DNA from 3 places in the Shewanella sp. ZOR0012 genome. Region 3 is predicted to be linked to each of the others. Evidence: riboswitches for the same ligand, from Rfam matches in the RefSeq annotation. Region 3 holds a riboswitch; each other region holds the start of a gene.
What was found. Region 3 has a riboswitch for lysine ahead of L976_RS15950 (Na+/H+ antiporter NhaC family protein). Riboswitches for the same ligand answer to the same signal wherever they lie in the genome.
Positions count from the first base shown of each region.

Region 1 (4,265 bases), 290 kb from region 3:
GCTCGCTGGCGGATTTCCTCGATAGACAGCTTAAAAGCGGCAAATAACTCAGCATTAGGTTGGCATTTATATCAGACTGGTATTTATGTCAGAGTGGCGTTTTTTAAAAGAGTGGGGTAACGTCCTCACTCTTTTTTATTTTGTATGATTCTGAGTTAAGCCTATTTATTTAACAGTACGCTGCTTAGTTTAATCACAACACACTCAATACTTATCTGGCGCTCAATATTCCAGTTCACTGAGTTGTAATTTGGATTTCCAGTTTGCTTTATTTCGTACAGCTAAAACCTATTTTGCAGAGATAAAAAAACCAGATCCTGGGATCTGGTTTTTTATGGCGTTCAAACGGTAAGTTGAAGATTAGTCTTCTAAGTTACCGCAGAAACGGTAGCCTTCACCGTGAATGGTAGCGATGATTTCTGGCGTATCTGGCAAGCTTTCGAAGTGCTTACGAATACGACGGATTGTCACGTCAACAGTACGGTCGTGTGGCTTTAACTCACGGCCAGTCATCTTCATCAGTAGATCGGCACGAGTTAAGATTTTGCCTGGGTTTTCAACAAAGTGCAGCATAGCGCGGAATTCGCTACGTGGCAGTTTGTAAGATTCACCTTGTGGGCTGACGAGAGAACGGCTGTTGATCTCTAGGCTCCAATCGTTAAAACGATAGTATTCTACAGAGCTCTTTTCTTCGACTTCATTGCCTGCGCTATTAACACGAGTCAGAAGGTTGCGAGCACGAATCGTCAATTCACGAGGGTTGAACGGCTTGGTAATATAATCGTCCGCGCCAATTTCAAGTCCAAGGATTTTGTCGACTTCGTTGTCACGGCCTGTTAAGAAGATCAGACCGATGTTGTTGATTTCACGTAATTCACGTGCCAACAACAGACCGTTTTTACCTGGTAGGTTAATGTCCATAACCACGAGGTTAATTTTGTTTTCCTGCATAGCCTTATGCATTTCTGCGCCATCATTGGCCTCAGTTACCACATACCCTTCTGCCTCGAAAATACTTCTTAGCGTGTTACGGGTAACGGCTTCATCTTCAACGATCAGAATGTGCGGATTTTGCATATTAAGTACCTAAATTTTAACCAATATTCTAACCATAAGAATCACTTACATCGGATTCTTATATTCATAAAATGTTGATACTTCCACTTACTGCTCTGTGCTTCAAAGGGAAGATCTTCACGGCTACACGTCAGGATGTATATAAGTGAACGTTTAAAGTGTAATACGATAAAACGTAACCAGTATCAACTTCGATAAGCAATAGTTAAAAATAGTTCCTTAACTATTGTTTTTTTTAAAATGTTTAAATGATAAATCAAATGTAGAACACATTTTAAAAGATGTCTGGCCAGCATAAGGTGATTTCGCAGAGGAATCTAACAAACCCTTGTCAAGATTAAGCAAACTTAATGTTATCTGCTTAACTGGCCAATGACGACATTGTACTCGTTTTAGGCATTTGTTAACAAATGAAATGTTAACAAATTTCAGGCTGAGACGCTGATTTACCATGATATTTACTTTAGTCATTGATTAGTATAACTAATGTATTTTTAATTCTTGTGAGCCAGTTCACGCCTCTTTGGATTTTTTAGGCTCTCTGTTAAACTAGCGCGGGTTCATTTTTCGACTAGACTACCAATGGACAACATGACTCAAGATTTGTGGCAGCATTATCAAACGCCGTTGTTTTTGCTTACTCAAGCATTATCCTGTGATTTTTCCTTTGCTGTAATTACCGCCCATAATCCCGCTTCAACCCTCCTTACTCCCAGCCAAAACCGATTACTCGACCGCCAACTTCTACGTGAAATTGAATTATTAGGCAGTCCCTATCGTGCACTGATTGGGGCATCGCCAGATTTATCCCATATGGAGAAGAGCTGGGCCGTGTTTATTGATCGCAGCATGGCCTTGCAGTTGGGGAAAAAGTTTAATCAATACGCTATCTACATGGTGGAACAGGGCGAGGTGAGTTTAGTGCCTTGTACATTAGCCGGGCAAACAGAGGTGTGTTTAGGTCGATTTAACGACTATGTGCGTTTGGTTTATGAGCTACCGGACTTGGTCACCTAACCGCGATTGACGCTTTTAATCGCTCCTCTGGCTAAGCTTTGCTGATCTCACGGCAAGGCTAGTTTGTTTTTCTTCTTTGCTAGATCTGATTGATTTTTCCCTATTCTCGTTTGGCATAAGTCGCAAACGTTTTAAATTCCCATTGTTTTTAAATGCGTTTATTGAATTTGTATATAGTGTGTGAAATTAGCATTGACTTCATTAGGGGTTTATTGCTACTTTTTTCGTCCCTTTCCGGCGGAAAGGAACAGAAGAGGAGCGTTAACTAGGTAGTCAGTCAGAGGAGCACAAACTCCAGCGATGATTGATGAGGGAGATTAACGCCGAGGCATAGATATGGTTGCTGCATGTTTATGTCGGTCGCTTAGGCTGAATCCTAACGATTGTCACCTGTAATTGGTGGAGAGCTTCTGGTGACGATTGCTGTTTCCCTTCTATTGGGGTGCGTATCATTGAGCACCAGGCTCTTCGAACGAAGTTAGTTCGGAGCGTAATCATGTTAGTTAATCAATATCTTATCCTAGTTTGTGCCGTGTCTTCTGCTTCTGCGGAGGTGCGCTAATGTCTCTTGTTGTCGCAAAATTTGGTGGTACTTCAGTCGCCGATTACGGTGCAATGAATCGCTGCGCCGATATCGTACTGGGCAATCCCGATTGCCGTTTAGTGGTGGTTAGCGCCTCCAGTGGCGTGACGAACCTGTTGGTTGAACTGACCCAAGAGTCAATAAACGACGATGGTCGCTTACAACGATTAAAGCAAATTGCGCAGATTCAATACGCTATCTTAGATAAACTCGGTCGCCCTAACGATGTTGCTGCCGCATTAGATAAGCTGTTAAGCCGTATGGCGGTATTAAGCGAAGCGCTGGCGTCCCAGCGCAGTAAGGCCACCATGGATGAGTTATTGTCCCTTGGCGAGCAGTGTTCGTCGGCATTATTTGCGGCGGTATTGCGCGAAAAAGGCGCCAACTCAAGTGCCTTCGATGTGCGCCGTGTGTTGCGCACCGACAGCCATTTTGGCCGCGCCGAGCCACAGGTTGAGCAAATTGCTTTGCTATCGAGTGAGCATTTACTGCCGCTGTTATCTGAGCAAGTGATTGTGACTCAAGGTTTTATTGGCTCCGATGAAGCGGGGCAAACCACAACTCTCGGCCGTGGCGGTAGCGACTATTCTGCGGCACTGTTAGCCGAAGCGTTAAAAGCCTCAGCGGTTGAGATTTGGACCGATGTGGCCGGGATTTATACGACCGATCCGCGCCTCGCGCCAAATGCCCATCCGATTGCCGAAATCAGCTTTAACGAAGCCGCCGAAATGGCGACCTTTGGCGCTAAAGTATTACATCCTGCGACGATTCTTCCGGCCGTGCGCCAACAAATTCAAGTGTTTGTCGGTTCAAGCAAGGAGCCTGAAAAGGGTGGCACTTGGATCCGCCATCAGGTTGAAGATGCACCCGTGTTCCGCGCGGTGGCGCTGCGCCGCGACCAGACGCTACTCAATCTGCACAGCCTACAAATGCTGCATGCGCAGGGCTTCTTGGCGGAAACCTTTGCCACATTGGCAAGACACAAGATCAGTGTGGATTTGATCACCACCTCCGAAGTTAACGTATCCCTGACCTTAGATAAAACCGGCTCCGATTCAAGCGGGCAAGGTTTATTAAGTGAAGCGTTACTGCAAGAATTATCGCAACATTGCCGCGTGCGTGTGGAGGATGGTTTAGCCCTAGTGGCGATTATCGGTAATCGCATCGCTACGACTGCGGGTATTTGTCGCCGCGTGTTTGAAGTGCTCGAACCCCACAATGTGCGCATGATCTGCCAAGGTGCCAGTCCGCATAACTTGTGTGTGTTAGTGGCCGAATCCGAAGCGGCACAAGTGGTTAAAGCGTTGCACGAAAATTTGTTTGAAGGCGTTTAGTATGTTGCCGACAACATCGTCTCTGCAAATTGGGGAGCTTGCCGCAGGGCAGGCTCTGACGCTGCCGATTTATCACTTTAAGCCAAGTGGTCATGTATCTGGCCCTAAAGTGTATATTCAGGCTAATGTCCATGGTGCTGAGGTGCAAGGCAATGCGGTGATTTATCAATTGATGAAACAGTTGGAAAATTGCCACATCTTAGGGGAAATTACCTTAGTGCCCTTGGCTAATCCGCTGGGAATTAATCAAAAAA
Region 1 is NZ_JTLE01000094.1:3,554,794-3,559,058, forward strand. Features, by position in the region: gene L976_RS17170 (S9 family peptidase) at 1-47, shown strand, start outside; gene arcA (two-component system response regulator ArcA) at 361-1,077, opposite strand; gene L976_RS17180 (DUF3293 domain-containing protein) at 1,660-2,094, shown strand; lysine riboswitch at 2,338-2,512, shown strand; gene lysC (lysine-sensitive aspartokinase 3) at 2,656-4,011, shown strand; gene L976_RS17190 (succinylglutamate desuccinylase/aspartoacylase family protein) at 4,013-4,265, shown strand, end outside.
Region 1: it holds a riboswitch for lysine, as region 3 does, so the genes downstream of both, lysC (lysine-sensitive aspartokinase 3) here and L976_RS15950 (Na+/H+ antiporter NhaC family protein) in region 3, are expected to answer to the same signal.

Region 2 (4,265 bases), 780 kb from region 3:
CTCAACCGCCGTGGGCTCAATCAGACTCAGTAATTTTAGATACTGAGTAGATAAAAATCAGCCAGCATAGTTGCTGGCTGATTTGTTTTACATTCTCAATATAAGAGCGAAGTTAAATCACGGACTTATAAAGCCGTACTTTTGGATTTAATGTGCAAACCAAAAATCGTCAATACAAACAATATGCTACAAGTCACTAATCCTGCATTGACCGATTCAGTTAAGCCAAGCACTACGTAGCCGATCATGCTGATCAGCGCAACGATTACGGCGTAGGGAAGCTGCGTCACTACGTGGTCGATATGATGGCAACTGGCCCCCGTCGACGACAAAATAGTGGTATCAGAAATCGGTGAACAATGATCACCAAATACCGCCCCCGCTAATACCGAAGCCAGCATAGGTAACATCATGGCTGTGTGACTGCCCATCGCCATATCGGCGGCAATCGGCAGCATAATCCCGAACGTACCCCAACTGGTTCCTGTAGAGAATGCAGTCAGGCCCGCTAACACAAACATTAATGCAGGTAAGAAAGCAAAGGGAATATTCCCAGTGGCTAGGCTAGCCATAAACTTACCGGTTTCAAGCTGGCCGATCACACCTGCAATGGTCCAAGCAAATAACAAGATGTAAATCGCAGGCAACATAGAGCGAGCGCCCTGCACTACACCTTTTAATACCATTGATTTTTCAACGCCTTGCACTAAGTTAAGTACCAGCGCAACCGCTAAACCAATCAGGGCACCAAAGAACAGTGATGAACTCACATCGGTTTTCTCGAAAGCAGAAATAATATTAAATTCAATGCCTTCTTTAGCTAATACTTGAGCACCGCTATCGATCATAAAATACAGGGTCGCAAATACCAGTACTGTGATAGGTAGGAATAACCCGAGGATTTTACCTGTTTCAGCTTCGGGTAAATCAGCATTAGCACCTGGCGGTAAACCTTTAGTCTCATCGTATAAATTACCGCGCATGGCATTTAATTCATGTTCACGCATAGGGCCAACATCTAAGCCCATAAACGCCACACAAAGCAGTAATAATAAAGAGAAAATTGCATAGAAATTCATAGGGATCATTTGAATAAATACACTCAAATGACCAGAGTCCGCAAAACCATGTGCTGTTAATATTCCGCCAATTAACGCAATAATATAAGCGCCCCAACTTGATACCGGTGAAATGACACAAACTGGTGCTGCGGTAGAATCTAATAAATAAGCTAACTTAGCGCGGGAAATATGGTAACGGTCGGTAACAGGCCTTGCGACAGACCCAACGACTAAGCTATTGAAATAATCGTCAATAAAAACAACACAGCCTAAAAACATGGTCAGTAATTTCGCATCGCGCTTATTACGAATATGTAACCTTGCCCAATCAGCAAATGCCCGAGCACTACCACTCACAGTAATTAGAGCGGTGATCATCCCCAATACAATCAAGAAACCGAGAATGTATAAATTCCAAGAATTTACGCCATCTTCCGACCAAAAAAGTCCTTTTACACTGTTAAATAAAAACTCACCGCTGGCCACAGGAGAAAATTGATTGAGCAATAATACTCCAATCACAATTCCTAAACCGAGGGAAAGAAGCACTCGGCGAGTAAAAATCGCCAATACAATTGCAACCACAGGCGGGAGCAAAGAAAGCGCCGAATCGGCATAACTAACTACAGTCATTGATTATTTCTTCGTCAAAATACGAATGGAGGGCGACTGAACTGGTGGGAAAAGGCAATAGATACCCAAGATCACCTGTCCTATCAGTAGCGCTCCATAGTAACTATTCCTAATATCCGTATCTGGAAATACTATGGCAGTGTTGTACCTATTAGACACAACCCCAGCAGTTGATCGTGATAAATCAAACTACTTCGGCACCAAATCCTTTCGTGAACGATCAACGGAATCACCCTACTGATCACTACTGATATTTGGTGCGCCTCTACTTCTAAGAACGCCCATACATGGGCGTGAGGCTCATAAAAACATAAGCGGCTAAGCAGTTACCACCGCGAAGCCGCTTACTTTGACTTAGCTCACAAATAAAATCAACTCAAGCTTGCAATCAACTGCGGAACGGCTTCGAACAGGTCAGCTTCGAGGCCATAATCGGCAACTTGGAAGATAGGCGCTTCAGGGTCTTTGTTGATAGCCACAATCACCTTAGCGTCTTTCATTCCCGCTAAATGTTGGATCGCGCCTGAAATACCGACTGCAATATAGAGATTAGGTGCGACAATTTTACCGGTTTGACCGACTTGCAAGTCATTCGGAACAAAGCCTGCGTCAACCGCCGCACGCGAAGCACCTACTGCGGCACCAAGCTTATCAGCCAGTTGCTCTAACATGCCGAAGTTTTCACCGCTGCCCATGCCACGGCCACCAGATACGATAATGCCAGCATTTCCTAACTCTGGACGTGCTGAAACTGTCAGCGCTTGAGACACAAACTGAGCTTTGGCTTCAAACACTTTATCCAAGGTAGTCACAGCAGCATTATTACCCTGTGTCACCGCATCGAACGCACTGGCACGCACTGTCATCACTTTGATAGCGTCATGGCTTTGAACTGTCGCTAACGCGTTACCCGCATAAATCGGGCGAACAAAGGTATCGCTACTCACCACGCCAATCACTTCCGAAATTTGCGCCACATCTAAAAGTGCTGCCACACGCGGTAACGTGTCTTTACCCGCACTCGATGCCGCTGCGAGAATATGGCTGTAGTTTGGTGCTAAGTCCACCAGCAATTTAGCCACGTTTTCGGCTAAATGCGCTTCATAAGCACTGTTATCGGCGACTAATACTTGCGCGACACCTTGTAGAGCTTGAGCAGCTTGCACCACTGCACCACATTGATGGCCCACCACCAATACATGTACATCACCGCCGATCGCACGAGCTGCGGTGACAACTTTAGCGGTATCCAATTTCAGCGCCGCATTATCGTGTTCTGCTAATACTAAAATGGCCATTTAGATCACCTTCGCTTCATTCTTTAACTTTTCAACCAGCTCTGCTACCGACGCAACCATAATACCGGCCTTACGTTCAGCAGGCAGCGTTACCTTGATCACCGTTTGATGCGCTTTGAGCGTCACACCTAAATCAGCTACCGTCAGCACATCTAATGGCTTACGTTTGGCTTTCATGATATTAGGTAATGAGGCATAACGTGGCTCATTCAAACGTAAATCCGCAGTCACCACAGCTGGCAATGGTAGATTTAAGGTTTGCATACCACCATCTATCTCACGAGCAACTTGAAGTGAATTACCTTCAACTTTAATTGCTGAAGCAAAGGTCGCTTGCGGCATATCCGTTAATGCAGCAAACATTTGGCCCGTTTGGTTATTATCACCATCAATGGATTGCTTACCAAACAGCACTAATTGCGCTTGTTCTTTTTCTTGTACGGCTTTAAGTAATTTGGCAATTGATACTGGTGCTAACTCTTCTTCAGTATCAATGTGAATCGCGCGATCAGCACCTAATGCTAATGCGGTACGCAATTGTTCTTGAACGGCTTTATTGCCGATGCTCACGACCACTACTTCAGTAGCACTGCCCGCTTCTTTTAAACGAACCGCTTCTTCTACTGCAATTTCACAAAAAGGGTTCAACGCCATTTTGAGGTTTGCGGTATCAACGCTGGTGTTGTCAGCTTTTACCCTGACCTTCACATTGGCATCAACTACGCGCTTAACAGGCACCAATACTTTCATAGGGCTTCCTTCCTACACTTTCATGTACATGGACAAAACATTGGTGATCACCAATGCAGGATAGAGCCACTTTACGTCCTGTTAACGTTAACGTCAACCAAAGTCAAACGCTTGTTTGCATTTTTAAGACTGTCGTATTGGCCACATTTTTGAACACTTATTTGCCATATATAAAAAGTTCAAAAATTAAATAATATTTAATTTTTGTTTATTGCATAATTTTATTTGATTCGAGCAATATTAGTTTCTATCATTTAGCTGTTGTTCACCATTATCCTGTAATAAAAATAGAGTGGGACGAAAATAGATATGAGCGAATTTTTAGAGATATTAACTCACGGTCGTCGTTTTAAAGCTGCGGTAAAAGATCTTAGCGTTGAAGAACTGCGTGATTTAGCGGCTAAACTAGATAAAATTTTAGTTGAGCGTGAGTCAATGGAAGCAGAAGAACAGCAAGCTATTGCTGCTCGTAATGCAAAAATTGAAGAAATCCGTCAACAAATGGAAGCCGTTGGTTTATCAA
Region 2 is NZ_JTLE01000094.1:2,486,403-2,490,667, reverse strand. Features, by position in the region: gene L976_RS12570 (M3 family metallopeptidase) at 1-33, shown strand, start outside; gene L976_RS12565 (Na+/H+ antiporter NhaC family protein) at 126-1,694, opposite strand; lysine riboswitch at 1,774-1,970, opposite strand; gene L976_RS12560 (electron transfer flavoprotein subunit alpha/FixB family protein) at 2,066-2,992, opposite strand; gene L976_RS12555 (electron transfer flavoprotein subunit beta/FixA family protein) at 2,993-3,742, opposite strand; gene L976_RS12550 (H-NS histone family protein) at 4,052-4,265, shown strand, end outside.
Region 2: it holds a riboswitch for lysine, as region 3 does, so the genes downstream of both, L976_RS12565 (Na+/H+ antiporter NhaC family protein) here and L976_RS15950 (Na+/H+ antiporter NhaC family protein) in region 3, are expected to answer to the same signal.

Region 3 (4,265 bases):
ACTTATCAGAAACCTGATTATCGCAAGCCGTTAACCCAAGCGTGAGCGTGACAGTGGTACAAAGTACCCTGCATATCCCTATAGCCATTTGAACTCCATTAGTAACTTATGTTATTGAAATGTAATGATATTAATATGTTGTTTGGCGACATTATACACAAAAATGCCCCTAGGGAATAAAAAGCTCACGCCAATTTGGGCGCATGATCAACCATAAATTGGCTATTGATGAGTGGAGAATTATTAAATGGGCGGCATAAAGCTAATTGCCCTGACAAGCTCTCATCCTTTACTCTTGGTAAGGCCGCTAGATAACTCACAAGCTAGGGAATATAAACCAGTGGTTAGCTTGTTTAATGGAGAAAGAACGATGAGCCCAGATCATAAGCCAGAACTAACCACACCACCTTTCCCTGTCATTCCTCAGGAAGCCTTTGACTGGTATGACGAATATGCCCACGGCATTATCGACCGCCGTGAGTTTATGGCTCGCCTTGCGGGCCTAGTGGCACTGGGTTTTACCATGACCACGCTGACGGGCGCACTAATGCCTAATTACGCCTTAGCCGAGCAAGTCTCCTTTAACGATCCCAGCATTCAAGCCAGTTATGTGAAATTTCCATCCCCCGATGGTTATGGTGAAGGTCGCGGTTATTTAGTCTTGCCAAACGCGTTGCTGATCCCAGGCCAAAAGGCTGGCGATCCTAAGACCTTAGATCCCACTAAAAAAGCGCCCGTGGTGTTAGTGGTACACGAAAACCGTGGCCTTAATCCCTATATCGAAGATGTGGCTCGCCGCTTAGCGGCCAAGGGCTATATAGCCTTTGCCCCCGATGCGCTTTATAGCCTTGGTGGTTATCCCGGTGATGATGATGCGGGCCGCACCATGCAAGCGAGCCTCGATAGGGCCAAAATCGAGCAGGATTTTATCGCCGCCGCGCGCTTTTTAAAGTCGCACCCGCAGAGTAATGGCAAACTCGGCGCCGTCGGTTTCTGCTTTGGTGGCTATATCGTCAATATGCTTGCCGCAACCATGCCGGACGAGCTTGCGGCAGGCGTGCCTTTTTATGGCACACCCGCAGCAACTGAGCTGCGCAGCCGAGTGAAAGGCCCGTTGATGTTGCAATTTGCCGCTTTAGATCAACGGATTAACGATACATGGGCCGAGTATGAAGCCCAGCTAAAGGCTAATAAAGCCGATTACGTCGCTTATCTTTACCCGAATGTGAATCATGGTTTCCATAACGATTCCACCGCCCGTTATGATGAGCAAACGGCTGAGCTCGCATGGACAAGAACCTTAGATTTTTTTGGTAAACATTTACTCGTATAAGTCCATTTGGCGCTATTGCAACGCTTGATGGGCTGATGTTTCTTGCGTTGCCAACTTGTAGGTGATTCGTTGTTTTATACGCGAGTGGGATCAAAATACTTGCTATCGGTTCCCATCTCGCTAGAATGCCCGCTCGAATACCTTTAAGTAGAGGCGCGCTGCCTATGACTACTTGTGCGGAGGGTGATGCCGCAGATGTACAAGGAAAGGAGTCAGCGCCGAAGTAGCCAGGTCATCAAACCGAGCTGCTGGTTTTGCATCAAATAGGTGCAAGACTGCCATAGTCATCCACTATGGAGCGCTACCTGAAGGGGCTGAGGAGTAATACCTCCCTATAGGTTTTGTTTCTTTATCCTCTCGGTAGATCTCCACCCGTTTTTTGGTGAAAAGAGATCATGGACATTAGTCATTTTGCTGACTCAGGTTGGTCAGTACTTCCCCCTTTGTTAGCCGTCGCCTTGGCGATCATCACACGTCGCGTACTGTTATCCCTTGGCGTAGGGATTGTGGCCGGCAGTTTGTTACTCAATCAGTTTTCTCCCCTTGATTCACTGCACTATATGTTCAATACCGTGCTGAAGATTTTTTGGGTCGATGGCGCACTTAATCGCGACAATATCAATATGTTGCTGTTTATGTTGCTGCTTGGTGGACTCATTAGTCTGATGACGGTTTCTGGCGCCACCCGCGCCTTTGCCGAGTGGGCAGCTAAGCGCGCTAAGACCCGTCGCGGCGCAAAAGGCTTAACTGGGGTGATGGTGTTTGCGTTTTTTATTGACGACTTTTTTCATAGTTTGTCGGTTGGCGCTATTTGCCGTCCGGTGACCGATCGCTTTCAAATCTCCCGCGCCAAACTGGCTTATCTTTTAGATTCCACCGCTGCGCCCGTGTGCGTATTGATGCCCATCTCTTCTTGGGGCGCTTATATTATCGCGCTTATCGGTGGCATTATGGCCGCCCACGGCATTAGTGAGCAAAGCCCAATCTCAGCCTTTGTTGAGATGATCCCAATGAATCTGTATGCCGTGTTTACCCTGTTGATGGTGCTGGTGGTGATTATCTTTCAAATGGATATCGGCCCAATGCGTAAACATGAAGCATGGGCGCTGGAAGGGAAGCTTTGGGATCCGACTAAGCCTCGTCCAATCGGCTTAGATATGGAAAGCCCTGAAGAAAGTAACGGTGGCATGATCGATATGGTATTGCCGATCCTAACCCTCACCGGCGCGACCGTGTATTTTATGATCTCCTCCGGAGCTGCTGTATTGGATGAAAAAGGGCTGCCATTTAGCGTACTTGGCTCCTTTGAAAACACCAATGTGGGCTCCTCGCTAGTGTATGGCGCGCTGTGCAGCTTGGCGGTGTCAATTGTGCTTGCGCTGCGGTTAAAATTGGGTGCAAAAAACTGGCTTAAAGCCGCCCCGCAAGGCGTGATGGCCATGCTACCCGCCATTAATATTTTGCTGTTTGCCTGGGCGATTGGTGCGGTTGTTCGCGATGTTGAGACAGGCAAATATCTGGCCTCCCTCGCCAACGGTAATTTGCCAATGGAAGTGTTGCCTGCGGTGGTGTTTGTGTTGTCCTGCGCCATGGCATTTGCCACCGGAACCAGTTGGGGTACCTTTGGTATTATGTTGCCACTGGCCGGCGACATGGCCGCAGCCAGCGATATCGCGTTAATGCTGCCAATGCTTGCCGCAGTGCTTGCGGGCTCAGTGTTTGGCGATCATAGCTCGCCGATTTCCAGCACCAGTATTTTGTCGGCCACGGGGGCAGGTTGCCACCATATTGACCATGTGATGACCCAGCTACCCTATGCGTTAGCCATCGCCTTTGGCGCCACCTTAGGCTATTTGGCCATGGGGATTATGCATTCAACCTTAGCTGGATTCGCCGTAAGCGCCCTGTGGTTTGTGCTCTTCACTGCTTATCATCTGCGTAAAACGAAAAATCAGCCTTTGTTAGCTACGGCATAAGGCACTTTTACACGCTATCAACCAAGGGGCCCACGGGCCCCTTGCTTTTTTGTGGGCTTGAGTAAGCCTGCATCCATTCAAGCAAACTTAAGTCATCACTTAACTATCTAATTTGTAATGTGAAAGTGGTAGACAGATGTTAAACACAACGTTATCTTAGGTTTTTAACAAGGATGAAACTTAATCGTGACCTCGATTCAGTTCACTTGCATCAGGAAGATGTATCTTTATTTCGCAAGAACACCTCCTGAACAATATGCGATAAGACTCTAGGTGCTAGGTTCTAGGTTCTAGGTGCTAGGTGCTAGGTGCTAGGTGCTAGGTGCTAGGTGCTAGGTGCTAGATGCTAGATGCTAGATGCTAGATGCTAGATGCTAGATGCTAGATGCTAGATGGTAGATGCTAGATGCTAGATGCTAGATGCTAGATGCTAGATGCTAGATTCTATAAAAGCATTACAGCAGTGCAATCCCTTGGCTAATCGGTGTTAGCCAAGTGCGGTAGCCATGGAAAGATTTTTGTCGGTTCACAAAGTAGTGAACTGGTTATTTAGCGGCCTTTCGGCCGAGGTGAATCAAGGTCGTGGGTATTCAACCCACACCCGACCAAGAGGGGATCAACAGCAATTCCCTCTTGGATCTCCCTTGCCGCCCCTAACGGAGTTGAAAGCCCCTTGTGCTCATTGGCAAATTTGCTATCGCTTCCGAAGGATGCGTCCCTGCACCTGCGAAAGCTAGCTCGCCCTCCATGGCGAGACTCACGCAATTTGTCTATTCGCCCTGCGGCAACTCCGAGGGGATGGTGTACTCCTTCGGCTCAGGTGTTATTGGTCGATTTTTAAGGCATAAAAATGTGCCTGTCCGATCTTTTTCCGAGGGGGATAGTGTATTCCTTAGGCTCAGGTGTTATTGGTCGATTGTTAAGGCATAAAAACTGCCTGTCCGATTTTTTGGATG
Region 3 is NZ_JTLE01000094.1:3,265,836-3,270,100, forward strand. Features, by position in the region: gene L976_RS15940 (hypothetical protein) at 1-88, opposite strand, end outside; gene L976_RS15945 (dienelactone hydrolase family protein) at 371-1,333, shown strand; lysine riboswitch at 1,474-1,645, shown strand; gene L976_RS15950 (Na+/H+ antiporter NhaC family protein) at 1,729-3,309, shown strand.